Regions from separate parts of the Arthrobacter sp. UNCCL28 genome, predicted to be linked through region 1. Evidence: riboswitches for the same ligand, from Rfam matches in the RefSeq annotation. Region 1 holds a riboswitch; each other region holds the start of a gene.

Region 1 (7,027 bases):
CCATGCCCCGCAGGTCGGCAAGCGCGGTTCGTACGACGTCGACACTTGAGTTGGGGTCATCGGTCCAGTCGACCGGGACTTCATGAATGCGTAAACCACAACGTTCGGCGATGACGAGGAGCTCGGTGTCAAAAAACCAGCCGTCGTCCTTGGTATGCGGGAGGAGAAGGTGCGCAACGTCCGCGCGGACGGCTTTGAAGCCGCACTGGGCATCGGAAATGCGTGTGCCCAGGACGGTGCGGAGCAGGGCGTTGTAGCTGCGGGAGGTGAATTCGCGGCCACCACTGCGGACCACGCGCGAGTCAGGTGCCAGGCGCGTGCCGACAGCCAGGTCAGAGTGGCCTGAAAGCAGCGGCGCAAGGAGGGGTGCCAAGGCGGACAAGTCGGTGGACAGATCCGCTTCCATATAGGCCAGCACGGGTGACGGTGAGGACTGCCAGAGGCGGCGGAGGGCGTTACCGCGCCCTCTTTCCTGGAACCGGACCACCCGCAGTTCCGGAAGTTCCCGTGCCAGGCGTTCGGCGATCCTTAAGGTGTTGTCCGTGCTGGAGTTGTCAGCGACCGTGATCCGGAAGGTGTGCGGAAAAGTGCCGGAGAGATGGCCGTGAAGCGTGCGGAGGTTCTTCTCCAGGTGCGCTTCCTCATTGAACACGGGGACGGTGAGATCGAGGACGGGGACGCCGGCCCCGGTGTCCACGGGGGAGCGCCTGGGCAACTGTGGGTTCTCCGGCCTTACGTTCGGGAGTTCCGGCTGCGAAGCAGGCAACGCCCCGCCACCGAAGCGCGCGGAGTGGAACCGTCGTGGGGGAGCGCTGGTGGTTGGATTTGTGAGCGTCATATCTCCAGCATGGGCTGGCCGATTATGAGGGCTTTAGGCGGAAGCTGTGACGTCACTGTGAGCTACGGCGGTCACCTGTGAAATGCAAAGACCGCGCCGGTTCCCGCCGTTCGCTCCAGTGGGGACTGGTGCGATCGGCGGCAACCGGCGCGGTCTTCAAACTGCCTGGTTTAGTACCAGTTGTTGGCCAAGTGGAAGGCCAGGGCGGCCGACGGGGATCCGTAGCGCTCCTTGATGTAGTTCAGGCCCCATTTGATCTGGGTCTGGTAGTTGGTCTGCCAGTCAGCACCGGCAGAGGCCATTTTGGAAGCAGGCAGGGACTGGACGATGCCGTACGCGCCGCTGGAAGCGTTCGTGGCAGTGGTCTTCCAGTTGGATTCCTTCTCCCACAAGGTGTTCAGGGCAGTCATTTCGCCGGCGCTCCAGCCGTAGCTGCCCAGGATGCTTGCGGCGTAGGCCTTGGCAGCGGCGGGGTCATCCACGGCTTTCGGGGCTGCAGCAGCGGCTTCGGCGGCGGCCTTTTCGGCGGCAGCAGCGGCGTCGGCGGCCTGCTTGGCTGCAGCGTCAGCAGCTGCCTTCTCCGCAGCGGCTTGGTCGGCGGCGGCCTTTTCGGCGGCAGCCTTTTCAGCAGCAGCCTGATCGGCGGCAGCCTTTTCAGCAGCGGCCTTGTCCACGGCGGCCCGGTCGGCAGCGCCCTTTGCGGCGGCTGCGTCCAAGGAAGCGGAGATTTCGGCTGTCTTGTTGGTGCTGACCTGGGCAGCTGCCTGGGTCTCTGCAACGCGGCTGGCCTCAGGGAGGTTCAGGGTGGCGTTGGCAGCAGTACCGAGCGATGCGACGCCCAACGCGGCGGCCACGACGCCGGCAAAAACCGACATGCGGTGGCCGGACTTACCTTGGCGGGCAGCGTTCTTGAGGACGGTTTGCGACTTGGTCAACGGTGCGTTGTGCTCATCGCGGTGACGCGCGGAAGGGCGCGTCTGATCGTTAAATTCAGACATGTGTGATTACCTCTCAGCGCCTGCGGAGTTAGCTGTCGGGTTCGGATGAGGTCATCCGGCCGCGCATGTCGCTGCGGCTTCACCCCAAGGGCCCGGCATGATGCCTGGGCCCGGAGACTCTGGGTCCCCCGTCTCTGCCTCGGAGTAAGAACGGACTCCGGGAAGTGGCAGAGCTCGGCGCATCCCGGATGCGGGCCAGTTGGGGCGACCCACCCTTTCGACGGTACAGGAGGAATTCGCAGAAGTCACATTTAGGTAACAGAGATCACGACGCCGGTGAGTCGCCTTGCCGTGTTCGTTACATCTCTTCGGTGGTGACGGTAGGTAGCCGCAGGGCGAATTCGGTTCGACCCGGACGCGACGTGACCTCCACGCTACCGCCGTGCGCTTCCACGATGGATTCCACGATCGACAACCCCAGCCCCGACGTCCCTTCAGACCCCGATCTCGCGGCATCCGCCCGGGCAAAGCGGGAGAAGATCCGGCCTTGGAAATCCTCTGGAATGCCCGGCCCGTTGTCTGTCACGGTCACCACTGCGCTGCCATCGGCGGACAGCATGACGGCCGTAACCACGGTAGTGCCGGCATCGGTGTGTTTGCGGGCATTGGACAAAAGATTGGCCAGGACCTGGTGCAGCTGGGTGGAGTCGCCGCGGACCGTGACGGGTTCGTCCGGCAGTTGCAGTTGCCATATGTGGTCCGGCGCCATGACCTTCTCGTCACTGACCGTTTCGATCACCAACTGGGTGAGGTCCACATCGGTAACCTTGACCGGTTGGCCCTCGTCCAACCTGGCGAGCAGCAGGAGATCCTCCACCAGCGTTGTCATCCGCTCTGACTGGCTTTGCACGCGGGCCAGGGATTTGCGGCCGTCGTCAGTGAAGCTTTCGGTCATCCTCAGCAGTTCGGTGTAACCGCGGATGGCAGTGAGCGGCGTCCGGAGCTCGTGTGAGGCGTCCGCGACGAACTGGCGTACCTTGGTTTCGCTTTCCTGGCGGGCTTCCAAAGCGCTGGAGACGTTGTTCAGCATCAGGTTCAGGGCATGGCCTACGCTGCCCACTTCCGTTCCGGGATGGGCGGCCGACGGCGGTACGCGCACCGCAAGTGCCACTTCACCGGCGTCGAGCGGAAGACGTGAAACCTTGGTGGCCACCTCGGAGAGCTGCTCCAGAGGCCGCATGGTCCGGCGGATGATGACGGTGCCGGCGAGGCCGATGACCACCAGTCCGCCCAGCGAGACCAACACCATTGTCCAGACCAGTGAGGCCTCGGCGCTCTGTTTGTCCGCGAGAGGCAGGCCCGTGACGATCACGTCGCCATAGGGGGCGACCGCCACCAGCCGATAGTCCCCGTTGGAGAGGGAACGATCCACCGGATCACCGCTCTTGGGCAGCGCCAACAGCACTTGCTCATCCGCGGGGGACAGTGCAACACGGTTGCCTTGGGCGTCAATGAGCCCTGAACTGCGGACAGTGGACCCGTCGATCCTGGCGTTGAGCGTTCCGGCGGCCTGCCCCCTGGCCTCCAGCGGGTCCGGCTTCCCCGAAGGTGAGGAGGGAAAGTTCGACGGCGGCCTGCCGAAGTCATTCGCGCGGCTGGACGCCTGCTCGAGCTGCCTGTCGAGCTGCTTGTTGAACACCATGTCCATGGAGGCGTAGCTGACCACACCTACCGCCCCGCAGATAGCGACCAGCAGTGCCATCGCCACCAGGACCAGCCGGGTACGCAAATGCCACGTGGAGGGGTTCAGCCAGCTGCGGCCGGATTTTCTGGCCACTCCTGAAAGTGTGCTCAACGCCTAGTCCGCGGGCTTGATGACGTAGCCGGCGCCGCGAATGGTGTGGATCATCGGCGGATGGTTGGCTTCGATTTTCTTGCGAAGGTATGAAATGTAGAGCTCCACGATGTTGGCTTGCCCACCGAAGTCGTAATCCCACACGCGGTCCAGGATCTGGGCTTTGCTGATGACCCGTTTGGGGTTCTCCATGAGGTAGCGCAGAAGCTCGAACTGGGTTGCCGTGAGGGGAATGTCCTCGCCGGCGCGGGTAACTTCGCGGGTGTCCACGTTCAGGGTGAGGTCACCCACCACCAGCTCCGCGGTGTCCATGGCAGCGACGCCCGAACGCTGGACCAGCCGGTGGAGTCGCAGGAGGACTTCTTCCATGCTGAAAGGTTTGGTGACGTAGTCATCGCCGCCGGCAGCCAATCCGACGATCCTGTCCTGCACGGCATCCTTGGCGGTGAGGAAGAGGGCGGGCACTTCGGGAGCGAAGGCGCGGATGCGGTTGAGGACCTCCACGCCGTCAAAACCGGGCAGCATGACATCAAGGACCAGGACGTCCGGCCGGAAATCCTTGGCCAGCTTCACGGCCTCGGGACCATCGCCGGCAACGGACACAGACCAACCGGCCATGCGCAGTCCCATGCTCATGAGTTCGGCGAGGCTGGGTTCGTCATCCACCACCAAGGCGCGGATCGGAGAACCATCAGGGTGGGAGAGTTGGGGCAGGTTGTTGGTCATGGAGTGCGAGGAGGCCATGGGACAACTCTCCGTTCTGCTGGTTAGCCAGCGCTTTGCCCGTCCTGTGAGGATGCTGTGAAGTCAACACTAGCGAGGTGGGAGTCAGCGTGTCCGAAACGCTTGGCAATCCTGTTTCTACGGCTTGTAGCAGATTTTTGTCCGGATTTTTCGGAAGTCGGCCGTCCACGATTGGACAACAAGTGTTTCAGATCGTGAGATTCCGCAGCCGGGCTGTTCCCGGGAATGTCAGTGCACATGATGCCCCATTGGCCGAAGAATGTTCACTGGATTGCGATTATTTCTTGTTCGGGCCGAATGAAATGGCGTTCATTTATCCCCTCGGCTGAATTGTGATTTACGGCACAATAGACCTCTCCGTCTCAAAATGTGGACGGTTCTGCGCTTTGTTACTTGCGTGTTGCCATTGTTACGTTGCACACTTCCAATGTGAACAAGAACTCAACAGCACCTGCAGCCGCAGCAACCTGGCCCAGCACACCCGCTGGCCATGATGACCGCTGTTGTCGAATGCAAGCCTAACTTTCCACCCCAAGAAGTTTCAGGCATTCGCCCCCTAGCCCAGCGTTGGGCGCCCCTCCCCAAACTCATTGCGGGGACAACCAGCATTCGAAGCCGCGATGACGGCTATTCACTTTTGAGGTAAGCACTCCATGTCAGTTGCATCTGGATACGTCCACATCTCCGTCCGTAACGCCAACAAGGCCGCATCGAACGCAGGGCTCCGCCCCGGCTTCGGCAACCGCCCCGGCTACGCTCCGTCCCAGCAGGGCGCAGGCCAGCAGGCCCCCGGTTACGTTCCGCAGGGTTACAACCCCAATTCCTATGGCCAGTTGCGGGCAGTGCCCGCTGCCGAGCCGGCACCCATGACTGCGCCTACGCCGGTCATTGCCCAGTCCGACAGGCTCCGCCCCGTCGCCAACGACAACGTAGCCCGTGGCTTCGTGCTCTACATGGGCATTGACGAAGAAACCGCAGCGGCCGCAGGCACCTCCATTGCCAAGCTGGCCCAGGAAATCCGTGCCTACGCCCAGTCCCTCGTGACCGGTGCAGAGAGCTATGCTGCCGTGGCAGTAGCCCCCGCCGGCGCGCCCGGGTCCGCACTCGACGTCGTGCGTTCAACCTTCGGTGACCCGACTGTCGCCGCACGCCAGCGCACCGAAACCGCCCGCCCGGCACCGCAGCAGGAATCCCGCCCCTCCGGCGTGCTGATCGACCTCGCCCGCCGCGAAGTGCACCTGGACGGCGAATCGCTGAACCTGACGTTCAAGGAATTCGAACTCCTCAACTACCTCGTGGAGAACGGCACCCGCACCGTGGGCCGCGACGAACTCCTTGAAGGACTGTGGCGCAACGCCGAAGAGGTCCCCAACGAGCGCACCATCGACGTCCACATCCGCCGCCTCCGCTCCAAGCTGGGCCGCCTTGCCAACACCGTCCGTACGGTTCGCGGCCAGGGCTACCGTTTCTACGAGCACCCCGAGGTCATCGTCTGGGCCGCTCCGGAATACTCGATCTAAGCAGCACCGCAGCCGAAAGGCGGCAACATCCCCCTGCGCCAGCGCTCGTTCTTCTTGCGACAACGGCGCTATCGGGATATGCCGCCTTTCGGCTTTTTCGTGCCCTGACGAGGATTGGCCTCCGCGGTTGAAGGGTCGGTGCCCCGGGTGTGTGCGGCTACCACCTACATTGGCTGGCGAAGCCCCCTGGCACTCCTGCGGCCTCCGCGTGTCCGGTGCGTATGGAGGTCAAAGTGGGTGGTGGGGGACCAAGGTGCGTGGGGCCGTGACCCTCTTTGATGCGCCGGCAGCCCATAGGCAACCGCATTCGGTTGCTATCGGGGCGGTTCCCTCTCAAAGAAGGTCAGGAACGCCCGGTGCCTTGGGCGGATAGGGTTGATCCATGAGCGATCACCACATCAAGCGCCTTGTGATCATGCGGCATGCCAAGGCTGATTGGCCCATGGGGGTGCCTGATCACGAGCGTCCCCTCGAGGAACGGGGCCACAGGGAGGCCCCGCTTGCCGGCAAATGGTTGCTCGAGCAAGGCGTGGTGCCCGACTTTATCCTGTGCTCGTCTGCGCTGAGGACCCGGCAAACATGCACGTGGGTCTGCGATGAACTGGGCGACAAAGCGCCGACGCCGAAACTCGAGGACGGCCTGTACTCAGCCTCAGCGAACCGTATGTTGACGGTCATCAATCATGTCCCCGATACCGTCACCACGTTGATGATCATCTCGCACATGCCCGGGGTCCAGGATCTCGCCATGCACTTGGCCTCGCGCGATTCGGACCACGACGCGTACATGGACGCCGCCACCCGCTACCCAACGAGTGCGTTGACGGTAATGGAAACGGAGAAATCCTGGGCTGAACTGGACGGGCAGGACGCGCGGCTGACGCACTTCGCGGTGCCCCGCACCTAGCGGGCTCCCCAAAGGACGGCGCGCGGCTGGAGCGAGGCCGCGCCTACAGCAAAGCCGCAGCCGAAGCGCCGGTGCTTGTTGGAGCGGCGGCGTTGCCCCCAGCCCCCGGCTACTGTTGGCTGCCCGAATCTCCGTGGGCCAACTGGGGCATGCACATGCAGCGAATTTCAAAGACGGGCAGGCCCGCCGCTTCATCGCCGTGTCCGGTGGCGACGAGGTATTCGC
Region 2 (7,027 bases), on a different contig from region 1:
TGAACGGGGCACTGAACGCGATTGAGGCAGGCACCCAATGCGGGTGCCTGCCTCCATGAACTGCGCTAAACCGTGCCCGTTACGAGCGCCTCAAGCGCTGGCAGCTCCAACGGCCCAACCGACGCCGGAACGTGGCCGTGCGGCTGCTGCTGCAGTACCGGCTGTGCCATCCGGCGTGGGTGGTGATGCGGGGCAGGCGCGTGCTCATTTGAGGGCGTCCTTTGCTGCGTCAAGGATCTCGTCGAGCGCAGACTGCGTGGGCGCCGGCGTGGTCGCGCCGGGCTTGCCCGTTGGCTTGGGCTTGGAGGTCTGGGTGGGGGTAGGGGTTGGTGTTGGCGTGGGCGTCGAGGTAGCCGGAGGGGTGGTGGGTGCCGGGGTGGTCGGCGCAGGCGTGGCCGGCGGCGTAGTGATGGTGTCCGATGGCACGTCGGACGGTGCCGGTGCAGGCGCCGAGGGCGTGGGTACCTGACTGGTGCCCGGTGCCGCAGCGATGGTCGCCGGCACTGCGGATGGGACCCAGACGGGGTCAGCCAAGGAAACCTTAGGCGTGGGAACGGACGACGGCGACACTGGCGCAGGTGCCTCCGGAACCGTGGCCGGTTGGCCGGCCGCTGACGTCGCAGCAGCTGAGGCAGACGGAGAAGATGCCCTGGAGTAGGAAGCACTGGGGGCTGGTGATGCGGAACCCGAATTCCTGTCGGCACCGCTGGCTTCCTGGGCGGGCGCCTCCTGGCCGAAGAACGGCAACTCAAGGGCCTGCCCCACAGTGCCGGCCGTCAGGACCAGGCCGAGCGCGCCTGCCACTACGGCCATGCGCTGGCTCATGTGCTTGACCGAAGCCGCCTTCTGCAGGACTGCCTGGGGCTCCCGGCCAAGCGGGGACCCGCCCAGCCCTGATCGTGAACTCTGCCCGGAGCGCGAACCCTGCCCGGAGCGTGAACCAGTGGTGACGCCGGACTGTTCCCTGACATCCTTTCGGCTTGCCAGGGATGCCGATGCCGTGGCTGCCGCAGCAACCCGTGCCGGGGATGTGGCGCGAGCCTGCAAAGCAGGTGCAGCCGAGACGGGTGCAGGCGCTGTGTGGGATTCGGGGGTGGCTTCAGGCGCCGGATCTGCGGACACCAGTGGAATGGCGGCTGTGGCCGGTTCCGGTGTGGTGGGCAGGGGGTTTGCCGGCTGCCCGGAAGCCTGGACGATGGGAATGGCGGCTGTGGCCGGCTCCGGTGTGGTGGGTTGGGGGTTTGCCGGCTGCCCGGAAGCCTCGACGATGGGAATGGCGGCTGTGGCCGGCTCCGGTGTGGTGGGTTGGGGGTTTGCCGGCTGCTTGGGAGCCTGGACGATCGGAATGGCGGCCGTCGGAGGCCCGGGCGTGGTGGATACGCGGGCTTCTGCTTGCGCGGCCCGTTCCCGCTCGGCTGCACGCGCAGCCGCACGCGTGGTGGGCGTCGCGATGGTAGGCGCCGCCGCAGCGGGGGCGTCCGGCGTCGTGCCTGAAATTTCGGGTGCGGCAGTCCTGGGCGTGCCGGAATCCGGCTGCAGGCTGATATCGGATCCGCTGGGTTGGGCCCGACGGCGTCCGGTTGGCTTGGTGCGCTCGCCGTCAATTCGGGCGCGGCGCGGCTGATCCATGGTTGGGGACATGGTGGTTGCCTCTCAACGCCTTCGAGGTTAGCTGTCGGGTTCGGACGAGGCCGTCCGGCCGCAGTAGCGGCTTCACCCCAAGGACTTGGAAAAGTCCGGGAACTTGTGGGTCCCCCGCCTCTGCCGCGGGTCTGGCGGATTCCGGAGTGCGGCAGAGCTCGGCGTCATTCCGGAAGCGGCCCAGCGGAGATACGGGTCGCCCTACGACGGTACATGAGCAGGAAAGTAAAGTCACATTAATATAACGGCCGGTAGGTCTCTGCTGGCGGGAGGGCCTTAGCCCTTAGGCTTCGGGGCCGGAGCGGGCGCCGGGAGTTCGTGCTGGATCCTTTGGATCTGGTGGGCCTGATGCGTTTCCGGTCGGAAGATCTCGTCGGCGATTCCCAGCATCCCGCCGGCTGCGGCACGCCTGACACCCCGGCGGTTCTGCCGGGAAACCCAGTACCAGGCCACGGCCAGGAGGGCGGGAACTCCAAGTACGGCCGCCAACACGGCCAAGATATCCATCGCCTAAGACTAGCTTCGGCGTGCACCGGCAGGTAGACATTGTTTATGGACCTGCCCGTGATGCCACCCGTCTCGCCCATGCTTGCCAAATCCGTCCCCGCCATCCCGGACGTTGGGCACTACGAGCCCAAATGGGACGGCTTCAGGACCATCGTCTTCAAGGACGGGGATGAAATCGTCCTGGGCAGCCGCAACGAGAAGCCCATGACCCGCTACTTCCCTGAACTGGTGGAAGCCCTGCGGAAGAACCTCCCGGACAAATGCGTGATCGACGGCGAGATTGTCCTGATCGAGGGCAACCGGCTTGAGTTCGAGGTCCTGCAGCAACGGATCCATCCCGCGGACAGCCGGGTGAGGATGCTGGCCGAAAAGACTCCGGCGTCGATGGTTGCGTTCGACATCCTTGCCCTCGGCGACGACGATCTGATGGGCAGGCCGTTCTCGGAGCGTCGCGCCGTCCTTGAGCGTGCGCTCAAGGCAGCAGAGCCGCCCGTTTACGTCACTCCCGCAGTCACGGACCTGGAGCGTGCGCAGGAGTGGTTCGTGCAATTGGAAGGCGCAGGCCTGGATGGCGTCCTGTCCAAGCCGTTGGATGGGACATACCAGCCCAACAAGCGCGTGATGTTCAAGACCAAGCACGAGCGCACCGCCGACTGCGTGGTGGCCGGATTCAGGTGGCACAAGACCGCTAAGGTCGTGGGGTCCATGCTGTTGGGTCTTTATAACGACGCCGGCAAACTCCAGCACGTCGGGGTGGTTGCCTCCTTCCCCATGGCGAGGAGGGAAAGCCTGGTGGCAGAGCTTGAGCCTTACCAGGTGGACCTCAGCGAGCACCCGTGGGGCGAGTGGGCCAGCCAGGGTGAGGGGGCTGCGGGGTCCAGGATGCCCGGCGCCCAAAGCCGGTGGAGCGGAGGCAAGGATTTCTCCTTTGTGCCGTTGCGTCCCGAACTGGTCATCGAGGTGGCCTACGACTACATGGAAGGGGACAGGTTCCGGCACACCACCCAGTTCCGCAGGTGGCGGCCGGACCGGACCCCCGAAAGCTGCACCTACTCACAGCTGGAAGAGCCGGTTGCGTACGACCTCGGGGAGATCCTGAGGTTGCCGTAGCCTGCCTGCCGGGGCTGCGCAGCCGACCCGCTTAGCTGGCCTGCATGGACGTTCAGCTTGGACTTTCAGCCTGGCCGTTCAGCCGAGGCGGAGCGTTACTCTTCGTGTCCTTGATCGCTGCTCATGCTGCCCTCGGCCGGCGGGGTTTCTCCCGGCGGCACTCCACCGCCGGGTTCCAGGCCGGTGACGTTCCCATCGAGGGGATCGGGGTTGGCAGAGGCGGCGGGATCGTCGTCCTCGTCCTGGCGCATGTCGGGATCCTCGTGGATGCTGTCGGCGTCGGCGGTCGTGTCGAACGGCCCTGTAGCGCCGGTTGCTCCGAAGCCCTGGGTTTCCTCATTTGAGTCTTTATCAGTCACAATCAGCCCTTTCGTAAGCAAACTTACTAATGCGCTTGCTTTGCCAGCCTAGCCGGGAGGAGCGGACTCAACAAGCAGGCCAAAGCCAGGCGCCGGCGTCGTGCGTTAGTGCATTAGCGCGTCAGCGCATTTGAGCGTTAGAGCGTCAGCGCTTAGCGGTGCGGCGTTGTGGCGGCGACGAAACTCCGGATGGCGTCGGCCACGGCTTTGGGTCGCATGTGTTGGGCCACATGGCCGACGCCGGGAATCTCCACCAATCGCCCCTGCGCAACTGCCCTGGAAAGCCGGAGCGACCACTCCGGCCCAGCTACGTGGTCGCGGCTTCCCCGCAGGATCAGGACGGGCACCTTGATGCCGGTCAGCCGCTTCTCCGTGGGGTAGCCCATCATGACCGGAAGCTCCGTGAGGTACCACCGCGGACCACACTTGAAGTAATCGGAGATCACAATCCAATTGGACGACGCGCTCTCGCGGAGCAGTCCGTCCAGGAAGAGCGCCAAGGACTGCCGGCGAACGTTCTTGTGCCGGGAATCCACCACCGGCCCCATGAGCACCACCTGCCGTGCCTGCTCAGGCGAGTGCAGCGCCGCTTCGATGGCAAACTGCACGCCCATGGAGTGCCCCACCAATACGTAGGAACTGATGCCGCAGGATGCCAAGGCCCCGGCGATGAAAGCGCCGTAGTCCTCCACGGAGAGCTGCCTCCCGGGCTTCGGGGTCCCCGCGAATCCGGGCAGGTCCAGCGAGTACGTGGGTGCACCCGCTGCCAGGACGGTGTGGAGCCGGGCCAAGTACCGGTGCGAAACTCCAATCCCATGGATCAGGATGTATGCGGGCTCGTCGGGACTGGACACCGGTCCGGTGCCTGCATCAAGCCCGGACCCGGGAGTCGGTGTTCCCTTGGCCCAGAGGATCCGCCCCTTCAGGCCCAAAGCCTCGACGTCGGCAGAGAGCAAAGCCTCCGCAGTTGCGTGCGTTTTCATCAAGCCTGCCGCTGCAGGAATACCGGAGCGCCGGGGCCGCTGAGCTCGTTCATCCCGATCGGGCGGCCGGACACGGCAAGCAGCAGGGCTATGGCTGGTCCTTCAACCGCCGGGCCCTCTCCGTGATCGAAAGCCGCGTCAGTGGCCACCAGGCGCCAGCCCTCGGCCACTTCCTTGCCTCCGCCCATCTTGGTGCTGGTCCGCACTTGGTATCCCAGGGCCGTGGCCACGTGCGCCGCCGGGTAGTGTCGGCGCAGCCCCAACGGACGCCGAATGTCTTCGCCGTGGACGAACGCTTCCACCAGCCGGGTAGCCAGACCTGCCGGGGGTCCGGAAGTGCGGGAAACCACTGCCTGGAACCGGACCAATGTGGTGCCGGGGTCAAGGGTCCGTTCGCGCTCAACTCCCACGGCGTTGTCGCGGTCGAAATCCATCCGGGCGGCAATCATGCGGCGGATGAAGCCCAGCCGGGTGGTCTTGGCACTGTCGATCACGTGCGCCAGGACGTCATGGACGTCCCAGCCGGGGCAAAGGGATGGCGTCTTCCATTGGAAGGGCTGAAGTGGTTCGAGATCCCGGATCAGTGCGCGACGTTCCTCGTGCACCACGGGCCACACGTCGGAGGGTGAGGTCAGGGCCATACCGCTATTGAACCCCATGGTCCGGTCTGCAGCTGCCTCTGTCCCCGGCGGTTCCAGGAAGCCGCGGGTCTGGGAGATGCGGTTCAGGGAAAACCCGGTCCCGGGAGGGCTTGCGGGAATACCGCAGCGCCCTGCCCAGCCCCACGAGGCTCCAGGCAAGGAACAATGCCATGGCTGCCGTGGCAGTCCAGGTCACCGGATAACCGAGGAACGGAGCGGACTGGCAGGAATCGAATTCCCCGGTTCCCACCGCTTGGCCGCAGCCTCCGGTGTACATCCAGATCGTCCCGAGGAGCAGGCCGGTCGGAGCGATGAAAAGGAGCCAAGGCCAGGGGCGGTTCCAGGGCCACTCGGAGTACTTTGCGTTTTTCCCCGACTGCACAGGCTATTCCCTGGTGGCGTCGTCGGATTCGCTGGGGTCTGCCGCCGGCTGCGCAGCCTCAGGCGCGGCGGAAGCGTTGGCGGCGTCCCGGCGTCGTGCGATTTTTGATTCCGTCCACATGGCTACTGCCACGAAGACTGTGCAGGCAAACATGAAGGTTGCCACGAAGTTCAATCCCATGGCAGAGCCCAAGGGTGCGGCAAGGGCCATGGCGGCCAACCCGGCCACGATATGCCACCCCTTGAAATTGCCCACCGATCAAGCGTAACCCCGCCTTTAAGGGGTGCTGGTCCGTTGGCTGGGATCGTTGCTTGATCCTTATCACTCCGCAACCATCAGCCGGCGCTGGAGTCGTTCTCCCCGGGCTGGCCGGCTGTTGCTTCGGAGTGTTTCGCCTTCTGCGTTTCCAGCCACGCCATGATGGCTGCCTGCCGGATCCGTCGGTGTGTTCCACGGTATTCCACGGGGATTTCGCCGCGATCGGTCATATTGCGCAGGTAGGTATGGGAGATACCGGCGAGCTCCGCGGCCTGTGAAGTGGTGAGCATTTCCTCCACGCTGCTGACGGTCACGGTTTCGCCGCGGCCCAACCGCGCAAGGAGGTCGACGACGGCGTCCCTCGCCTCATCGGGGAGGCGGTGTACCGTGCCGTCCACGAACACAGTGATGTCGTTGCTGTCCTGGAGGGAGCGCGCCAGGTTCCGGGCGTCGTCGGCGGGGAGCCCTGCTGTGATGCGGGGAGCTATCAATGCCATGGCAGAAGCCTAGCGTGCGCGGCCGCCCATTTCGGGGGTTCCCTGCTGGCCATGCCGTGCGCGCGGCATTGCTGGCAGGGAACCATCGAAACGGGTGGGCCAAGGCCAGCAACGAGCCCGGCTACTCCGCGTCCAGGTCCGTCTCCAGGAGCTTCACCAGTGCGTCCAGCGCGTCGTCCGCGCCGTCACCCTCGGCCCGAAGCACCACGACATCGCCTTTCGCAGCGCCAAGTGTCATGAGCGACAGGATGCTGGCGGCGTCGAGGGCGTCTTCGGCAGGTTCACCCTGCATGGCAATGGTGACTTCCACGGGCTGTTCGCCGGCGGCCTCGGCAAACAAGGCGGCCGGGCGGGCATGCAGTCCGGAGCGGCTGGCGATGGTGGCTGTGCGTTCGGGCATGGTTTCTCCTTCGACGGAAACAAACAGAGGTTTAGAGGCCGAGCTCTTCGAGCACGGGGAGCTTTGCGCGGACCCAATCGCGGGCCTCAAGAGCACTCGGCGCAGACAAAGCGAGCTGTGCGAGTTCCTGCGCCTGCTCCAACGTCACAGTCTTCAGCACAGTCCCGACCGCCGCCAACGAGCGAGCGGTCATGGACAAGGTGGTGACGCCCAAACCGGTAAGAACGACGGCGAGGGCGGGGTCCGCGG
Region 3 (7,027 bases), on a different contig from region 1:
GATCCTGCTGCTGTTCCCCGGTCTCCTGGCCTTCCATGGCGATGCAGGTTCCGCTCCGCTACGCTGCCCCGAGCATGGGGCCGAACTTGTCACGATCAGCAAGTCGTGGGTCTTCACGGTCAGGGACAACCAGCACTGGTCCCTTTGCATGGTGCAGTACGCCGTCCGAGGTGGAACCCAGGAGCATGCCCGCGAAACCACCGCGGCCACGTGTTCCCAGCACCACCAACTCGACGCTGCGGCTTGTTTCCACCAGCACGTCCACCGGAGAGCCGTCCCGGAGGTCAGTCTCAATGGCCAACTGCGGGAAGTGGCTCCTGAGCCACGCCACCCCGGCATCGAGTTGAACCCTGATGTCGGCAAAGAGGGCGTCGCGGTCCAATGGCGCCGGCACCCAGGCCAAAGACCCGCTGTACTGCGGTACGGCGCAAATGACGCGGAGCTTTGCCCCCATACGTTGTGCTTGCTCGGCTGCCTCAAGCACTGCCACACGGGCTTGCTCGGAGCCATCCACACCCACCGCAACCACGTTCTCCACAGTGCGGGACCCGGCTTTGGCGTGCTCGGCTTTGATGTGCTTGTCCTCCGTGTTTTCGCCCAGCCTGTCGGCGCAGTACAAGGGGACAGTAACCGTGGGGCACTTGGCGTGGGCGGGCAACGCACTGCTCACAGAGCCCAAAAGGCGTCCCACAAAGCCACCGCGGCCCCGGCTTCCGGAAACGAGGAGCGCGGCGTCTTCCGAGAGATCCAGCAAAACACCGGCAGCGTCGCCGTTTTCCACGGAAGCGTCGACGTCGATGGCGTAACCCGAAACCTTGTCCATGGCCTGCTTGATGATCGCGTCCGCGCCTTCGCGAATCACCGAATCATCCACGGTTGCGTAGCCACCATCCAGGCCTGACGCGGCAAAGATGGGCACGGAGTAGGCCGTCACGATGTGAAGCGGCAGCTGACGGCGCTCGGCCTCGCGTGCGGCCCAAACCAAGGCACATTGTCCGTGCTCTGAACCGTCCACTCCAACGACAATGCCACCTGGCGCCACTGCCTGGTCCTGGCCGTCCTGTGGCTCTTCAATGTCTCTGCTGTGCTGGTCCATGGGGCCCGCCTTCCACCTGCTGCTTGATGTTCCGGCCATTCTGCCAGAGGTTCTCCGCCACGGATTCCCTCACGGCTTCATTGTCAATGGCCGGGGCAGAAGAAACCTGGTAATTCCTCCTCCCAAGGCCCACTATTCTCGGTCGGCACCGCCGAATCAAGGCGACTTTGGGCTATGTGCATAACGGTCCGGGCTCGGTTGCCACGACCCCATTTTGCGCTGCGGATGAACACCGGAAACACGCGGACGTCCGAGGCTATCCATGGCAGAAAAAGTTCGGTAGTGTTCGAGTCACCGAATGGCCGGCAAACGTGTTCCAAACCACACTCCGGCCATTTATTTGCGGCCGCTTGGGGACTCGGACGCGAGCCCACGCGATGCCGAACGGCACACACGTCAAGGAGGAACCAAGCAGTGTCACTCACGCCTGATTCCGCCACGGAACGCACCACCACCGTGGTCATCGGAGCCGGCCTGTCCGGCTTGGCAGTTGCCAGTGAGCTCAGCCGCTACGGCGTGGGCTCCATAGTGGTGGACGGGTTCGGTGCGTTGTCGGCAACTGGCCCTTCAGTCCACACAGGCATGCTTCAACGCTGTGATGCCGGCGATCCCGCAGCCATGCAGGAACGCAACGAGATCCTCCGCCACCTGCGGAACTACGCCGCCAGCCATCACCTGGACGTCCGCAGCACCACGCGAGCGGTGCGCCTTGATTTCCTGGGCTCGGACCCCTCCCAGCAGATTGGCTACGGCCTGGCTGCGAGTATGACCACTGCCGGCCTCAGGACAGGGCTCCACGCCTCCGGCCCCTTGGAATCCACGCGCCGCCAATGGGCAGTGCACACTGCCAGCGGCGTCCTTTTGGCCGACCACATAGTGGTGACACGCTGTGCCCAGAGCCAGTTGCGCCGCATGCTGGCGGAACTGGGCATAGCGATCGGCCAGAACCTGTCCGCGGCCATGCGGGCTGTCGGAATGCACCTCGTCGGAGTCGGCGAACTCATCACGCCCACACCGAAGGAAGTGCTTCGGCAGGCAAAGGCCGTGGGCCAGACGATCTCATCCAAGGTCGCCCTTGCCGCAGGGCCGGGCATAGCCACCGCTTAGCGGACAAAGGCTCCGGGGCCGCCCCTGAAGCGCCGTTTGGGCGAAGAAGGACCCTCCTGCGCACGGATTCATGACGCGCCCTACCGGCGTCGAACCTGACTCCGAACTTTTACTCACATAACTTAACGCCAAAGGCCGGTGTCCTCGAAGATTGGTTCTTCGAAGACACCGGCCTTTGAACTGAAGCGTGAGGCTTTATGCGCCAGCGCGTACGTAGGTCAGGGGACCCGTAGCAGTCAACCAGCTGATCGGGTGGATACCCGTCTGGTTGCCATTGATGCCACCGCTGATTGCCTGGCCGTTGCCGATGTAGATGGCAACGTGGCCGGACTGGACGATCATGTCACCGGGCTGGGGTGAGCTGACAACCTTGCCGTAGTTCATGAACTGCATGGGACCGAGGTCGCCAACAGGGATGCCTGCGGAACCGAGTGCCCGCTCCACCATGGCGGTGCAGTCCTGCATGATGCCGATCTGGGCGTAGGCCGAGGCGACCATGGCAGCGTTGACGCCACCGACGGCCGGGGCAGCAGCTGCTGCAGGAGCAGGAGCAGCGGCGGCCGGAGCGGCAGCAGCAGCCTTGGCAACAGGAGCCGTTGCAGCTGCGGTGGTGACTGCAGCCTTCTTGGCGACGGGAGCCGGAGCAACCGGAGCCGGCTTTTCGATGACCGGAGCTGCTACGGAAGCAACAGCAGGGCGCTCGAAGTTGACGGTGGCGGTGGCCAGTGCGGTCACAACCTGGGTGGGAGCCTCGGAAACGGTCTCAGCGACCGTGGCGGGGCTGGAGTCCCGCTGAACCGGAGCTTCAGCTGCGTGGGCAGCAATGGAGCCGGTCAGGACAAGGCCAGAGGCTGCTGCGATGACAGCTGCCTGGCGGCCAGCGCCGGAAGCGTTGCTGGCGACTGCCTTGGAGATCGAGATGAACGGATTAGGACGTACGCTGTCCGCCTTACGACGGCCGCGAAGAATGCGTGAAGACATGAAAGAGCCTCTCCCGATGCCTGCGAGGTTAGCTGTCGGATTCGGATGGGAGTCACCCGGCCACTACGCCCCGCTGTTACGCGGAAGCTTCGTGACTTCACCCCAAGGCACGCTCGAAAGCGACCTAAAATGGGTTCCCCGTCTCTGCCGTAAGGTTTGTCTGCGAACGGATTCCGGACTGCGGCAGAGCTAGGCAATCAGGCCGGAAGTGCCCGCTACGTGGAACAGGCACAGGTATAACCGTACGCGATGATCACGCCGAAGTCACATTTAAGTAACGAGAACCGCGCCTCTGGCGTGTCGCGGTGACCATTTCGAGATCTTCGCAGCTACGTAGAAAACCCCGTTATTCCGCGGCGGAATCGCCCTCAGAGTCATTTGACGCAGCCAGTTTCCGGCGTGCTGTAACAGCCAGAAAAATAACGAGACCAACAGCAACCACGGCCAGCCCAACAATGCTCCAAGGGAAGGGCTGGGAGGCGTCGGCGGCAGGCTCGCTCTTGCCCGTTCCCGGCGCCCCGGTTCCTGCGGTGGGCACAGCTGCGGAGGATGAAGCCGGGGCCGACGGCGAGGCACCTGCCGAGCCACCCGGCGTCGTGCTTCCTGCGGTGGCGGTGAACGTAAAGGTGCCCTCGATGGGGTGGGAATCGCTGCTGACGACGCGCCACACGACGGTATATTCGCCGGCGGGAGCGCCTTCGCGCAGCTTCTGAACGGCCTGGTTGTCGATGATTTCCACAGGTCCGTCGGCCCAGTTTTCGCCGGCCGCCGTGACCGTCACGCCCGAACCGATCGCGAGCGGCCGGTTGTTGAACGTAATGGAGACCGACGCCGGAACTTCCGCCACCGCTGTGCCGTTGGCCGGCGTCGTGGATTCTGCGACGTCATGGGCAGATGCCGGGGCCGCGGAAAACAGCAGGGCAGAGGCGAAGGCAAGAGCGGCGACGACGGCGGCCAGAAGCGGGCGGATGGTACGCATGGGGCGGTTTCTCCTAGTGTTGGCTTCCTTACAGACTAGGCGAATCGTCCGGAGGCCCTTTACCGGACCGCATAGGATTTGAAAGCACACTCCCCTCGATCCCCGGAGTCCTTCATGCTTAAACAAGGTTCGGCAGTAGACCGCTACTTCAAAATTACTGAACGTGGATCCACGTACTCACGGGAAATTCGTGGCGGCTTCGCGACGTTCTTCGCCATGAGCTACATCGTGGTGCTGAACCCGTTGATCCTCTCCGGGGCTGATTCGAGCGGGGCGTCCCTTGGATTCACCGCCGTCGCCGCCACCACGGCGTTCGTAGCGGGCATCCTGACCATCCTCATGGGCGCCTGGGCCAAGCACCCGTTCGCCGTGGCAACAGGATTGGGCGTCAACGCGTTCGTCGCCGTGACAGTGGCCTCGCACCCGCAACTGACATGGCCGGACATGATGGGCCTTGTGGTGTTGTCCGGTGTGACCATGCTCATCCTGGTGCTCACCGGTTTCCGCACTGCCGTGTTCAAGGCCGTTCCGGAAGCCCTTAAGACCGCGATCGTGGTGGGCATTGGTCTCTTCATTGCGTTGATCGGCCTGGTCAATGCAGGGTTTGTCCGGCGGATTCCGGACGCTGCCGGCACCACGGTTCCCCTGGGACTTGGCGTGGACGGCAAGCTCATGGGCTGGCCTACCCTGGTGTTCGCAGTGGGCCTGATCCTGACCATCGCGCTGGTGGTCCGCAAGGTCCGCGGCGCCATCCTGATCGGCATTGTGGTTTCCACCGCACTGGCCGCCATCCTCGAATTCACCCTCCACATCGGCCCCAGCTTTGACGGCAAGAACGTCAACCCCCGCGGCTGGTCCCTGGTTGCTCCCACTCTTTCGGAGTGGGGCGCCCCGGACCTGTCCCTCATCGGCAAGGCCAACCCGTTCGGCGCCTTCGAGCACTTGGGGTTCATCGCCGCGGCACTGCTGGCGTTCGTGATCCTGCTGAGCATCTTCTTCGACGCCATGGGCACCATGGTGGGCCTGGCCAACGAGGCCGGAACTGTGGACAAGGACGGCAACATCCCCAACGTTGACCGCGTCCTCCAAGTCGATGCCCTCGGGGCGATCGTGGGCGGCGGCGCTTCGGTTTCCTCCAACCAGATCTTTGTTGAGTCCGGCGCCGGGATCGGCGAGGGCGCACGCACCGGCCTCGCCTCGATCGTCACCGGCTTGCTGTTCCTGGTGGCCATGTTCTTCACCCCGCTCATCAACCTCGTCCCGTTCGAAGCCGTGGCCCCGGCCCTGGTGGTTGTGGGCTTCATGATGGTTTCCCAGGTGGGCAAGATCGATTGGCAGGACTGGGGCGTTGGCATCCCGGCCTTCCTCACCATTTCCCTGATGCCGTTCACGTACTCGATCGCCAACGGCCTTGGCGCGGGCTTCATCTCCTACGTCCTCATCCGCACTTTCCAGGGCCGCGCCCGTGAAGTCCACCCCCTCATGTGGGCCGTGGCAGCTGCCTTCCTGCTGTTCTTCGGCATCGGAACTGTGGAGGAGTTGTTGGGGGTCAAGTAGGGAAGTCCGGGATTCCGGACACCCGGGTGATTGGATCGCTGGTTTTAGTGCCCGCCTTCGGGTGTGCTTAAGGCATGGAAACCAGCAGCATCCCCACTGTCGACGTCAGCCCCACACCCTGGACGGGCCGCTTTGACGGGGACGGCACCGAACACCGCCGGTGGTGGCAAGCAGTAGCACCCCTGACCTCGGCCACGCCGGCCACGTCCTCGCGTCCCGCCGTCGTGCTTGGTTTCTGCAGCGACGCCGGTGTCCTCCGCAACAAGGGCCGCGTGGGCGCTGCCGCAGCACCTGCCGCCATCCGTTCAGCGCTGGGGCCGCTGGCGTTCCACCTTGGCCGTGACGTGTTCGACGCCGGTGATGTGGTTGTGGAGGACGACTCACTGGAGTCGGGACAAGAGCGCGCCGGACGCGCCATATCGGGATTGCTCGACGCCGGAAACCTCACCGTGGTGCTGGGCGGCGGCCACGAGACCGCGTTCGCCAGCTACCTTGGGGTGGCCGGTTCTGAAGCAGTTCGCGGCAAAAGGCTCGGCGTACTGAACCTGGATGCCCACTTTGACCTGCGCGATGAGCCCACGCCGAGCTCAGGCACGCCGTTCCTTCAGATGGCCCACGCAGAAGCCGCCGCTGGGCGGGAACTGAAGTACGCCGTCGTCGGAATTTCGGAGCCCAACAACACGCGTGCCCTCTTTGATACGGCCGACCGCCTGGGCGTGAAGTACCTGCCGGACGAGCTGTGCACGCCCGAGGCTGTGGAGATTTTTGTTGCCGACTTCCTGGCCGGAGTGGACGTGCTGTACCTGACCATCGATCTGGACGTGATGCCGGCTTCGGTGGCACCCGGGGTGAGCGCCCCTGCTGCTTACGGTGTGCCGTTGCCGGTAATCAGCGCGGTCTGCCGCCAGGTTGCTGCGAGCGGGAAGCTGCTGCACCTGGATGTCGCGGAGCTGAATCCGGAGTTCGACATAGATCACCGCACCGCCAAAGTGGCAGCACGCCTGGTGAACACCCTGCTCGCGTAGAGAGGCGTTTAGCCGGGCCTGTTCCCGGGAACTTCCTCCGCATAGCCTGTGTGGAGGAAAGGAATGGCGATGCGCGCAGCGTCTGTGCAGGACAAGTGGGCCTGGGTGGCCGGCCTGGTGGCTGTAGCCCTGGGCCTGGTGGCGCACATGGTGGCCGGCGGGAGCGCACCCGCCATTCCCGTTCTCTTGGCCTTCGCCGCACTCGGCTGTTTGGCCGCCCAGCTGATCGCCCGGTGGGTGCACTGGCCCCTGTTGTTGCTGCTGCTCTCCGGCGTGGCCCAG
Region 4 (7,027 bases), on a different contig from region 1:
GGGTGACCGTGTGGTGACCCACCTCTTTGAATCCAAGCTCGCCGGCTACGGCGGGTGGCAGTGGTACGCAGTGGTGACCCGCAACTCCCGCTCCAAGATCGTCACCGTGAGCGAACTTGGGCTCCTGCCCTCGGAGGACTCCATCCTGGCGCCCGAATGGGTGCCATGGGCCAAGCGCGTCCGGCCTGAGGACGAGACTCCGTTGGTGGAGGAAACCGTGGAAGATGTCACGGAAGAGTCCGTGCAGGCCGACGAGGACGAATTAACCGGGCCCGCTGCCGACGCTGCTGATCCGGAAGATTCCGAGGACATCGACGCGGAAGTTGACGAGGACATCGAGGCGGACGTCGACGAGGACCAGCACGAAACCGGGGCTGAATAAGCGTTGCGGAAACCCGGGGTGACCAGAGCGAAGGCGGACACTGATGTCCACCTTTAGGTCACTCGGAATCCTCAATTACCGCATCTGGTTCTTCGGTGCCCTGATCTCCAACATCGGCACGTGGATGCAACGTACCGCACAGGACTGGCTGGTCTTTGACCACCTGACCGCGCACGACGCCGGGGCCATGGGCATAACCCTGGCCCTTCAATTGGGTCCCCAACTCTTCCTTGCCCCTTGGGCCGGACTGCTCGCCGACCGCTACAGCCGGCGGAAACTGCTCTTCATCACTTTGGTGGCCATGGCCTTGCTCAGCACCGGCCTGGGCATCCTGGTGTTGCTGGGGGTGGCTGAACTCTGGCACGTCTACGTCTTTGCCTTGTTGCTGGGGATCGTGACGGCTTTGGACGCACCCGTGCGCCAGACTTTCGTCTCCGAACTTGTCACCGACGAATACTTGCCCAACGCCGTGGCGCTCAACAGTGCATCCTTCAACGTCGCGCGGATGATCGGACCGGCCGTCTCCGGCGTCCTCACGGTGGTGGTGGGTCCCGGCTGGGTCTTCCTGATCAACACCGTCTCATTTGTCGCCATGCTCTGGGCACTGAAGCTCATCCCGGTGTCCTCGCTCCGGATCCAGCCCCGCGCCGCCGCGGGCAAAGGGCGGATCCGGGAGGGCCTCCGCTACGTCCGCAACAGACCCGATATCCAAGTTGTCCTGGTGGCCATCTTCATCGTGGGCACCTTCGGGCTGAACTTCCCCCTCTTCATCGCAGCCATGGTGGGTACTCAGTTCGGCATGGACGCCGGAGCATTCGGACTCCTGAACTCCGTCATGGCCATCGGATCCGTGACAGGTGCCCTGCTGGCCGCCCGACGCGGACGGCCCCGCTTGAGGTTGATCTTCGCGGCGGCAGGTGGTTTCGGTGTCGCCAGCGCCTTGGCAGCACTGGCTCCCAACGCCGTGCTCTTTGGCCTGGCCCTGATTCCTTGCGGTCTGTTCGCCCTGACATTGATCACCAGTGCCAACGGCTATGTCCAATCCACCACCGAGGCTGTCATGCGGGGGCGCGTCATGTCCTTGTACATGGCCATCTTCATGGGCGGTACTCCCATCGGAGCACCGTTGGTGGGATGGGTGGCCAACGTTGGCGGGCCTCGATGGTCCGTCGGCGTCGCTGCGCTGGCCGGCGTCAGCACCGCCGTCGTGGGTTTGGTCTGGATCATCCGCGCAAAGCAGCTGCGCCTCCGCTTTGATCGCCGTGCGCGCGGACTCAAGCATTTCCGGGTGGAGTCGCTGCTGGCCCGTCCCGTCACCGAGGAGGACGACGACGGCGTGGGCCGGCAGGGCGGATAAGGCGCCTTAAACGGCGGCGGCGTCGTCCGGAATACCTCCGAACGACGCCGACCAGCAGTCTGTGGTCCTACTTCTTCAGTTCGCCAACCACGTAGTCGATGCTGGCAAGCAGGGCTGAAACGTCGTCGGGTTCAATGGCGACAAACGTGGCAATGCGCAGCTGGTTGCGGCCAAGCTTGCGGTAAGGCTCCGTGTCCACCACACCGTTGGCACGCAGGACCTTGGCAATGGCTGCGGCATCAATGGAGTCGTCGAAGTCGATGGTGGCGATGACATTGGAGCGGTCTTCGGCATTGGTGACAAACGGCGTCGCGTACTCCGATGCCTCAGCCCAGGAGTAGATGCGGTTGGCCGAGTCCGCAGTGCGCTTGCTGGCGAAGTCCAGGCCGCCGTTGCTGTTGAGCCACTGCACCTGGGCGTCCAGAGTCACCAGGGTGGACAACGAAGGAGTGTTGTACGTCTGGTTGAGCTTGGAGTTGTCAATGGCGGTCTGCAGGTCCAGGAAGTCCGGGATCCAGCGGCCGGACGCCTTGATCCGTGCAGCGCGCTCCAGGGCGGCCGGGGAGAACAGCCCCAGCCAGAGACCACCGTCTGAGGCGAAGTTCTTCTGCGGGGCGAAGTAGTAGACGTCGGACTCGGCGACGTCCACGTCCAACCCGCCTGCAGCGGAGGTGGCATCGACCAGGACCAGGGAGCCTTCGTCGGCGCCCTGGACCCGCTTGACGGGAGCGGCCACGCCCGTGGAGGTCTCATTCTGGGGCCAGGCGTAGACGTCGACTCCGGCCTCGGCTTGGGACACCGGACGGGTGCCCGGCTCGGCCTTGATGATCGAGGAAGCATCCAGGAAGGGAGCCTTGTTGGTGGCGGCAGCAAACTTCGAACCGAACTCACCGAAGGAAAGGTGCTGTGCTTTCTTCTCGACCAGGCCGAAGGCGGCGACATCCCAGAAGGCCGTGGAACCGCCGACGCCGAGGACAACTTCATAGCCCTCGGGCGCACGGAAGAACTGGCTGAGTCCTTCGCGGACCGAACCCACGAGGTTCTTGACCGGAGCCTGGCGGTGGGACGTGCCCAGGATGGTGGACGACGCGGCAGACAGGGCCTCGATCTGTTCGGGACGGACCTTGGACGGTCCGGCACCGAAGCGTCCATCCTTGGGCAGCAGATCGGCGGGAATGGTGATGCTGTTGTCGCTCACGTGTGGCTCCAATGGGTATCGGCTAGAGATGGGTCGTGGCAGGTGGCATCAACTGCCCCTTCGACACCCCAATTCTGCCTGACCCGGTGCGACGGCAGGAACCTGTGGCCGTCATAGTCCGCCACGTGGAACGCCGGCAAACCATATGCGACCGGAATTATCCAGAGTAATTCCAAATAAGCTAGGCTAGGGGTTGGCGTTCAAGGGGCGGCGGTGCACTCCGCCTACCCCGGCAGGGGACGCTGTACGGTGGAGATTACGCAAGGAACTGCGTTCGAGGAGAGCTGAGCTGGATGACGGATCTGATCGATACCACTGAGATGTATCTTCGGACCATTTTGGAGCTTGAAGAAGAAAACATCGTGGCTCTCAGGGCCCGCATCGCCGAACGGCTGCGGCACTCCGGACCCACGGTTTCCCAGACCATCGGACGCATGGAGCGCGATGGCCTGGTGATTGTCTCCAACGACCGCCACCTCGAACTGACCGAGGTTGGGCGGAAGCGCGCCACCGAGGTCATGCGCAAGCACCGCCTCGCGGAGCGGCTCCTGGCTGACGTCATTGGCTTGGACTGGGCTTATGTCCATGACGAAGCATGTCGCTGGGAGCACGTGATGAGCGAGCGCGTGGAGCGCCGCCTGTACGAACTCCTGGAACACCCCACAGAATCCCCGTACGGCAACCCCATCCCGGGCCTGGAAGCGCTCGGCGGTCTTGCCACCCAGCCATTCCCCCGCGTGGACGTCAACCTCCTGCAGGCCATGGAGGGTTACGCGGCCAACTCCCGGGTAGCGGTCACCCGCTTGGCGGAGCCCATCCAGGTTGAGCCTGAGCTTCTTACCCAGTTGGACGAAGGCGGAATCCGGCCCGGCGCCGCGGTCTCGCTGGAACGTGTGGGGGAGTACATTTCCGTCCGCGTCCCAGGCATTGAAGGTGCCCTGGAGCTTCCACCTGAGGTTGCGGCACACGTCTTCGTCTCTGTTGGCTGAGACAACCCTGCCTTGCTGCACGGTGGCATATCTCACTTTTGAACGCCCGGCGCGCATGTGACCTGCGGTTTTCCGGGATTAGTGATAAGGGGTTGCCGCCCGCATGCCCGTTCCTGTTGATAACGAATTTATTACTGCGGGCCTTAATCCCCTATAGTTATCTACTAGCGCTGATACCAAAGCGTTACCTGTTCCGGAGCCGAGCTCTGCCAGCGGAACAGGTGTGCCATCCACCACTGGCAGAGGCGGGGGAACCACAAGCGGCTGTCTAAAGAAGCAGCCTTGGGGTGAAGTCCGCAGCAGAAGTGCCCATTAACGCATGTACCTCCTGGGATACCTGTGTGCCGTGAGCGCTTCGTGCGGGCCGGGTCTTGAAACTCTCTGACCCGAATCCGACAGCTAACTTCGCAGGCTTTTTAGAGAGGAATAGAGTTTGACAACGCAGAACGTCAGGGGCCGTCGCCGCGCGTCGGGCCCCGCTGCTGAGCTGCGGCCAGCCCGCGTCGTATCGGAGATCCGGCCACGCGACACCGAACGCCAGGTTCGCCGCCGTAAGAGCCCGTTGCGCCAGGTTGCCGACTTCGCTGCAGCCAGTGGCGTCGGGCAAAAGGCCGGAGTTGCGCTTGCCGCCACCGGCCTGGCCTTGACTGTCGGTCTGCCGGCCACAAGCCCCGTCATGGCCACCTCGGAGTCAGGCCAGACCGAGTCTGCCCTGGCAGTATCCGGTGGCAGCCAGCCGGAGGTCTCCGCGGCCGCATCGGCCAAAATCGACTTCAGCCGGGCAGCGGTTGCCACGGCTGCCGACCCCGACGGCAAGTTGAAGCAACTGCTCAGCGCCCAGTCCGCGGGCAGCATCCAGCGTGCCTCCTCTGCAGGCACCATGGCCAGCCCCCTCGACACGCTGACCACAGCGTCACCGTTCGGCTACCGCGTCAGTCCCCTCACGGGAGGCTCCGGTGACTTCCACCGCGGCCAGGACTTTGTGGCGCAGTGCGGCACGGCCGTCCATGCAGCGGCATCCGGCAAGGTCACCTTCGCCGGATGGCACGAGTACGGCGGAGGCAACCGCGTGGTCATCGACCACGGCAACGGCCTCGAGACCACGTACAACCACCTGTCGTCCTTCACCGTCAAGGTGGGCCAGACGGTCACCCGCGGCGACACCGTGGCGCTCAGCGGTACCACTGGCGCCTCCACCGGTTGCCACCTCCACTTTGAAGTACAGGTCAACGGCGAAGTTGTTGACCCCATGGGCTGGCTTTAGTCCATTTGATGGTCGTCTCTCGCATTCGTGACACGCCTCGTGACCTGAATGTGACATTCGCGTTCAACTGTTGTACCGTACAAAGCGCATCGGCTTTTTAGGGGGCCGGTGCACTTGAGTGGATTGCCTAGCTCTGCCACTACTCAAGGTCCGTTCGCATAAATCGTCTGGCAGGGGCGGGGGAACCACTTCTGGTCTTCGTGAGAAGACCTTGGGGTTAAGTCGCAAAAGCTTCCTTGAAGCAGCGCGGCCGGATGACTCCCATCCGAATCCGACAGCTCACCTCGCAGGCATTGGGAGAGGCTACCTACGTGTCATCACGCACTACCCCTGCGCGCCATCGCGCTGAATCGGTTCGTACGAACCCCTTGAACTCGCTTTCCAAGGCTGTTTCATCCAACGCCGGTACCGTCGGCCGCCAGGCTGTCGTCCTGGCAGCAGCCTCAGGTCTCGTCCTCAGCGTTGGTCTGCCGGCCCAGGCAGCAGACACCGATGTTTCAAAGTCGGAAGCCTCCAGCACCCAGCAGATGGTCACCACTGCGGTAGTCACCGCGGAGCCCACGGCAACCGTCTCCTTCGAAAGCCCCGTAGTGGCCACGAAGGAAGCTCCCAAGGTTGTCCAGCGCGCTTCCCAGACCACCGGACGCACCTCGGCCTCCGGCGACCAGGCCACAGCAGGTGCTGTGACCGCCAAGTCCACCGAAGCCAAGGATGCTGCTTCCAGCGCCGCCGCTTCCGGCCTCGCCGCGATCGCCTACACCGGCATCGGGCACCCTTACGTTTGGGGCGGCACCACCCCCAACGGTTGGGACTGCTCCGGATTCACCCAGTGGGTGTACGCCCAGGCCGGCATCAGCATCCCGCGCGTCAACGCCTGGACGGCCATGAAGCCCACCAGCACCCCTGCCCCCGGTGACCTGGTCATGCAGAACGGTGGAGCGCACGTAGGCATCTACGTGGGCAACGGAATGATGATCAGCGCCTTGAACCCGGGACAGGGCACGCTCCTGCACTCGGCTGCCTCCACGGGCACCTCCTCCTTCTTCACCCTCCGCTAGAAACAAACCGATTCGGGGTTCGCCGGCATGCCCCCAAGTGCCGGCGCGCCAATGAGCCGCGTGTACCCCAACTGCACGCGGATACGAAAAGAGAAAACCATGACCAGTGCACACAAGGTTGCACGGCATCGCGCTGAGGCCCCCAAGACCAGCTCGCTTGCCGTGATCGCCAAGGCCGTCAGTGAAAACGCCGGCGGCGTGGGCCGACAGGCAGCCGTCATTGCCGCAGCTTCAGGCCTGGTCCTGACCGGCAGTGTCGCAGCCAACGCTGCCGAGACCAAAGTGGACCGTGAATCCACCTCGACGTCTACCTTGGACGTCCAGTCGGTTGTGCAGTCCACCATCGCTGCAGACTCCACGGTTGCCATCTCCTACGAACGCCCCGTGGTCACCACGGTGCAGGCTCCGGCTCCCGTAGAGAAGAAGGCTCCCGCGAAGGCTGAAACCAAGGAGCCGGCGGCAAGCACGGCAACAGGCGGAAACGCCACGCTGGCCGTCAACACCTCGGCTCCTGCGGCTAAGGCTCCCGCCGCTGCCAGTGGCCTTGGTGCCGCAATCGCCGCAGCCGCGTACGCACAGCTTGGTGTAACCCAGGACTGCACCATGCTGGTGACCAACTCCCTGGCAGCGGTCGGCATCAACTTCCACGACTGGCCGGCCGGCTACCTCTCCCTTGGCCGCACCGTCAGCGCAGCGGAAGCACAGCCGGGCGACCTCGCTTACTACGCCAACGGCGGTCTGGCCGGACAGGCCCACATTGCTGTCTACGTCGGCAACGG

Evidence for each region. A riboswitch is a leader RNA that binds a small molecule or an ion and turns the genes downstream of it on or off. The one in region 1 is predicted to bind cyclic di-AMP.
Region 2: it holds a riboswitch for cyclic di-AMP, as region 1 does, so the genes downstream of both, BLQ01_RS17735 (hypothetical protein) here and BLQ01_RS16280 (aggregation-promoting factor C-terminal-like domain-containing protein) in region 1, are expected to answer to the same signal.
Region 3: it holds a riboswitch for cyclic di-AMP, as region 1 does, so the genes downstream of both, BLQ01_RS15525 (NlpC/P60 family protein) here and BLQ01_RS16280 (aggregation-promoting factor C-terminal-like domain-containing protein) in region 1, are expected to answer to the same signal.
Region 4: it holds a riboswitch for cyclic di-AMP, as region 1 does, so the genes downstream of both, BLQ01_RS08455 (C40 family peptidase) here and BLQ01_RS16280 (aggregation-promoting factor C-terminal-like domain-containing protein) in region 1, are expected to answer to the same signal.

The regions. Positions count from the first base shown of each region.
Region 1 covers NZ_FMWE01000006.1:99,323-106,349, reverse strand. Annotated here, with positions in the region: gene BLQ01_RS16285 (glycosyltransferase) at 1-838, opposite strand, end outside; gene BLQ01_RS16280 (aggregation-promoting factor C-terminal-like domain-containing protein) at 1,009-1,836, opposite strand; cyclic di-AMP (ydaO/yuaA leader) riboswitch at 1,840-2,026, opposite strand; gene BLQ01_RS16275 (sensor histidine kinase) at 2,135-3,631, opposite strand; gene BLQ01_RS16270 (response regulator transcription factor) at 3,635-4,375, opposite strand; gene BLQ01_RS16265 (winged helix-turn-helix domain-containing protein) at 5,029-5,895, shown strand; gene BLQ01_RS16260 (SixA phosphatase family protein) at 6,278-6,802, shown strand; gene BLQ01_RS16255 (hypothetical protein) at 6,912-7,027, opposite strand, start outside.
Region 2 covers NZ_FMWE01000007.1:121,777-128,803, reverse strand. Annotated here, with positions in the region: gene BLQ01_RS17735 (hypothetical protein) at 205-1,641, opposite strand; cyclic di-AMP (ydaO/yuaA leader) riboswitch at 1,644-1,788, opposite strand; gene BLQ01_RS17730 (hypothetical protein) at 1,918-2,148, opposite strand; gene BLQ01_RS17725 (ATP-dependent DNA ligase) at 2,194-3,258, shown strand; gene BLQ01_RS17720 (DUF6480 family protein) at 3,354-3,617, opposite strand; gene BLQ01_RS17715 (alpha/beta fold hydrolase) at 3,770-4,600, opposite strand; gene BLQ01_RS17710 (maleylpyruvate isomerase family mycothiol-dependent enzyme) at 4,600-5,259, opposite strand; gene BLQ01_RS17700 (hypothetical protein) at 5,627-5,878, opposite strand; gene BLQ01_RS17695 (helix-turn-helix domain-containing protein) at 5,959-6,378, opposite strand; gene BLQ01_RS17690 (HPr family phosphocarrier protein) at 6,500-6,778, opposite strand; gene ptsP (phosphoenolpyruvate--protein phosphotransferase) at 6,810-7,027, opposite strand, start outside.
Region 3 covers NZ_FMWE01000005.1:237,102-244,128, reverse strand. Annotated here, with positions in the region: gene BLQ01_RS15540 (PEP/pyruvate-binding domain-containing protein) at 1-37, opposite strand, end outside; gene BLQ01_RS15535 (universal stress protein) at 59-1,096, opposite strand; gene BLQ01_RS15530 (NAD(P)/FAD-dependent oxidoreductase) at 1,511-2,203, shown strand; gene BLQ01_RS15525 (NlpC/P60 family protein) at 2,399-3,184, opposite strand; cyclic di-AMP (ydaO/yuaA leader) riboswitch at 3,188-3,380, opposite strand; gene BLQ01_RS15520 (copper resistance CopC family protein) at 3,531-4,163, opposite strand; gene BLQ01_RS15515 (NCS2 family permease) at 4,278-5,720, shown strand; gene hutG (formimidoylglutamase) at 5,795-6,745, shown strand; gene BLQ01_RS15505 (hypothetical protein) at 6,815-7,027, shown strand, end outside.
Region 4 covers NZ_FMWE01000002.1:856,412-863,438, reverse strand. Annotated here, with positions in the region: gene BLQ01_RS08480 (DUF3027 domain-containing protein) at 1-382, shown strand, start outside; gene BLQ01_RS08475 (MFS transporter) at 426-1,739, shown strand; gene serC (phosphoserine transaminase) at 1,807-2,937, opposite strand; gene BLQ01_RS08465 (iron-dependent transcriptional repressor DtxR) at 3,231-3,926, shown strand; cyclic di-AMP (ydaO/yuaA leader) riboswitch at 4,114-4,355, shown strand; gene BLQ01_RS08460 (M23 family metallopeptidase) at 4,360-5,190, shown strand; cyclic di-AMP (ydaO/yuaA leader) riboswitch at 5,329-5,497, shown strand; gene BLQ01_RS08455 (C40 family peptidase) at 5,502-6,248, shown strand; gene BLQ01_RS08450 (NlpC/P60 family protein) at 6,348-7,027, shown strand, end outside.